2 regions of the Buttiauxella sp. genome follow, and region 2 is predicted to be linked to the other one. Evidence: predicted binding sites of a transcription regulator. Region 2 holds the regulator's gene; the other holds the start of a gene.
What was found. Region 2 encodes Fur, which represses iron uptake genes when iron is present. Its sites were predicted from a motif close to ATAATAATGAGAACNACTATCAA; they were not measured.

Region 1: the regulator Fur is predicted to act here: its motif matches at 715-737, upstream of entS (enterobactin transporter EntS).

The regions. Positions count from the first base shown of each region.
Region 1 is NZ_JBAVHX010000009.1:39,346-41,550, forward strand. It holds gene fepD (Fe(3+)-siderophore ABC transporter permease) at 1-597, opposite strand, end outside; gene entS (enterobactin transporter EntS) at 806-2,038, shown strand; gene fepB (Fe2+-enterobactin ABC transporter substrate-binding protein) at 2,148-2,205, opposite strand, start outside.
Region 2 is NZ_JBAVHX010000009.1:240,511-242,715, reverse strand. It holds gene fldA (flavodoxin FldA) at 1-312, shown strand, start outside; gene fur (ferric iron uptake transcriptional regulator) at 595-1,047, shown strand; gene chiQ (ChiQ/YbfN family lipoprotein) at 1,138-1,464, opposite strand; gene chiP (chitoporin ChiP) at 1,512-2,205, opposite strand, start outside.

The sequences.
Region 1 (2,205 bases), 200 kb from region 2:
CGTCAGTACCGGCAGCACGATAATTTTCAGCGTTTCGAGGGTGCGAATATCCAGCGTTCCGGCCTGCCAGAAGCGCAACTGGTCATACACTACCGGGTTTAACAGCGCGATGCCGTTGCTCAACCCTTCAAGCACCGCGCCGAGCGCCACGCCCGCAAGGGTTAAGCGCACCGGGCTCAACTGTCCACCGCCCTGGCTTCCGGTAAATGCCACCACCAGCGCGGCGGATAATGCGCCAGCAAACGCCAGCCCCAGCAGTGCCACCGGCGATGAAAGGCTCCACACCGCGGCACCCAAAACAATGGCAAAACTGGCTCCGGCATTGACGCCAAGCAGGCCAGGATCGGCAAGTGGATTTCGGGTCAGAGATTGCATCAGCGCGCCCGCAAGGCCGAGAGCGCCTCCTGCAAGAATGCCCGCCAGGGTGCGGGGGAGACGTGCATCAAGCACGATGGTGCAATCAGCACTTTGGCACTGGCCGCTGAGCGCATCGATAACCACGTCAACGGGGAGGGATTTGGCACCAAATAACAGACTGAGTACTGCCATTAAAAGCAGTAAAAACAACAAACTCAGCAGGATGAACCAGCGTGACATACGTTGTATATCCTTCACTTCGTAGCCGTAGGGCAGATAAACGCTGCGTCATCCGCCAAAATGACAACAGTGGATGGCGAGGAGCCTGTCCACCCGACAAAACTCAAGTAAAATCAAATGATAGTTATTATCATTATCACTCTTATTTGTTTATGTTAGCATGAGCCGCCTCGCACCTGGAAAGAAAAATTCGCTTTAAGGCCATGTAATGAACCGCAATTCTTTGTTGCTCAATCTGAGTTTGCTCAAGACCCATCCCGCTTTTCGCGCCGTATTCCTTGCCCGTTTTATCTCCATTGTCTCACTGGGGTTACTGGGGGTTGCTGTGCCGGTACAGATCCAGACGCTGACCGGCTCCTCCCTGCAGGTTGGGCTTGCAGTGACGCTCACCGGCAGCGCGATGTTTATCGGCCTGATGATGGGCGGCGTGCTGGCTGACCGCCATGAACGTCGTCGTCTGATTTTGCTCGCCCGTTCCACCTGTGGCGTGGGCTTTATTGGTCTGACGATTAACGCAGCAATGCCAGAACCTTCGCTGGTGGCGATTTACCTGCTCGGCGCGTGGGATGGATTCTTTGGAGCGCTCGGGGTGACGGCGCTGTTAGCGGCAACTCCTGCGCTCGTTGGGCGTGAGAATTTGATGCAGGCGAGTGCGATTACCATGCTTACGGTACGCCTCGGTTCCGTGATTTCACCGATGCTCGGCGGGCTGTTGTTGGCCTCCGGCGGTGTGGTGTGGAACTACGGGTTAGCGTCCGTCGGCACCTTCATTACGTTATTGCCGTTGCTCAGTTTGCCGAAGCTGGCACCGCCGCCGCAAGCCCGTGAAAACCCGCTGCTTTCGTTGCTCAACGGATTACGTTTTCTGGTCGGGAACCCGATTATCGGTGGCATCGCGTTAGTTGGCGCGTTGCTGACGATGGCAAGTGCGGTGCGCGTGCTTTATCCGGCGCTGGCCGGACACTGGCAGACGAGTGCCGGGCAAATCGGCCTGATGTACGCTGCCGTTCCGCTGGGTGCCGCCATTGGCGCACTGACCAGCGGGCGCATTGCTCATCACGCACGTCCGGGTGTCATTATGCTGGCGGCAGGTATTGTTTCGTTTATCTCGATTGGCATTTTCAGCCTGATGCCGGTTTGGGAGCTGGGGCTTGCGTGTCTCGCGCTGTTTGGTTATCTCAGTGCCATCAGTTCTTTGCTGCAATACACCTTAATTCAGACGCTGACACCGGACGGGATGCTAGGTCGCATTAACGGTTTGTGGACCGCGCAAAACGTGACGGGGGATGCGATTGGTGCGGCAATTTTAGGCAGCCTCACCGTGGCGATGACGCCGGTTGCGGCGGCGAGTTCCAGCGGCCTGGTATTGACGATGTGTGGAGTGGTGTTGGCGTTGGTGTTGGTGCAGTTACGGGGTTATCAGCATAGTGTTCCGGCATAAATTGCGGATTGTCGGATGACGCCTGCGGCTTATCCGACCTACAAATTAATCCGTAGGTCGGATAAGCGTTAGCGTCATCCGACACTAACTCAATTACTTGCTAACTCAATTACTTGCTGGCGAATAACTGACTCATTCGCGCCAGCACCTGCGTGGCACTGTAATAA
Region 2 (2,205 bases):
GAAGAAGTTGATTTCAATGGCAAACTGGTAGCCCTGTTCGGCTGTGGCGACCAGGAAGACTACGCAGAATACTTCTGTGACGCATTAGGCACTATCCGCGACATTATTGAGCCGCGCGGTGCTGCAATTGTGGGTCACTGGCCAACTGCTGGCTACCATTTTGAGGCGTCTAAGGGTCTTGCTGATGACGATCACTTTGTGGGTCTGGCTATCGATGAAGACCGTCAACCTGAACTGACTGCACAACGTGTGCAACAGTGGGTAAAACAGGTTTCTGAAGAACTGAACCTGGCTGATATCCTCAACGCTTGATGCTACATGTGACGCAACCATTGGGTTGCGTCACATTGATAGATTATTCCGATTAAAATAATCGCTACAAATTTTTAACTTTTCAGTTTGTCCCTGTACAATGACCTCCTGACTAAATAGCTAACAAGGCAAATAAATCGCGACTCAGACGCCATTTTTTAGCTTGATTATGCATAATACTTGCGGTTTCCATTTAGAATTGGCAGTTCTATAATGAGACGCATTCATCTTAACGCTCACCCTGAGTCCGAGCGATCCGTTAAGCAACAGGACAATTTCCGCATGACTGACAATAATACCGCATTGAAGAAGGCCGGCCTGAAAGTCACGCTTCCGCGATTAAAAATCCTTGAAGTGTTGCAGGGTCCGGTGAACCACCATGTCAGTGCGGAAGACTTATATAAACGTCTGATTGATATGGGCGAAGAGATTGGTCTCGCCACAGTTTATCGTGTACTAAACCAGTTTGATGATGCAGGCATTGTCACTCGTCATAACTTCGAAGGCGGCAAATCCGTATTCGAGCTGACACAGCAGCATCACCACGACCATCTGATTTGCCTGGATTGCGGCAAAGTTATTGAATTCAGCGATGATTCAATCGAATCTCGTCAGCGTGAAATCGCATCACGCCATGGTATTCGTCTGACCAACCACAGCCTGTATCTGTATGGTCACTGCGCTGAAGGTGATTGCCGTACCGACGAAAATGCACACGAAATCAGCGAAAAATAATCCGCACATTTGGCCACGCTAACCTGGTGGTCAGATATAAAAAAACCGGTGAAGAAACTCACCGGTTTTTTTATTGGCTGAATTCGACCATTACTTATTGTTAGCGCGAATCTCTTGCCAGATTTTATCGCATTTCGCTTTGACGGCCTGGTCATTACCGGTGCGCGTTGCCTGGATGCAATTCTGGTAATCCAGGGTGCGAACGGTCTCTTTCTGTGCGAACTCGTGGTGTTCTTTCTCCTGAGCCAACACATTCAGCACGCTCTGACAGGCCTGAATTTTATCCGGATTCCCTTCAGCGGTATTGATACAGGCGCTATAAGCCTGTTTTAGTTTTGAATCTTCTGGTGCCGCTTTTGGCTGTGCGCAGGCGCTCAAACCTAGAGCCATCAATGTGACCAAAATGATTTTTTTCATGCTCGATATCCTTAACAAAACCGGGCGTGTTACCGCCCGGAATCAAATCAGAAAATAGTGAACGGTGCGATGACGATAAATTTCACGTCATACTCATCCTGGAAGATGTTGCCGTAACCACCGCCCCAGCTTGGGATATCGGAGTGGTTGTCGTACTGAGTGAAGTGCAGTTTGAAGAGCGTACCTTTCGCACGGCCATCCTGAATGGTGTACAACGCATCAAGGCTGTACGCAGATTCTTTCAGGCGGCTGTCGGCATCGTAGTAACCGTCAGTCGTTGGTTTAGAGCTTGGTTTAGCATCCCATGCATAAACATAAGATGCCCCTACCGCCCAGCCAGCAAGATCCCAGTTGCTCAGGTCATACATGGCACCGGCGAAGACTGCTTTCTCGCCGTTGGCGTTGAAGTCAGAACGGTTGTCCCACCACACATCAAGACGACCGTTTGAGGATGCGTAAGTTGGGGTCATACGTTGCAGGAAGTAACCCTGCTGTCCATCTGCTTTAACCATGGTTCCTTCAAGACGCAGGTCAACCTGACCCACTTTGTAGCCGAAGGTCAGTGCTTGTAACCACGCTGTGCCGTCATAAAGATCGTTGACGCTGCCGTCAGAGACTTTATCGCGTGAACCGTAGAACTGGTAGCTGGTACTCAGTGGGCTACCAGCAATATCAAATTTGTAGCTCGCTTTAGTGAAGTACTGGTCGATATACCCTTCCGCCTGACCGAATGCCGCTTCG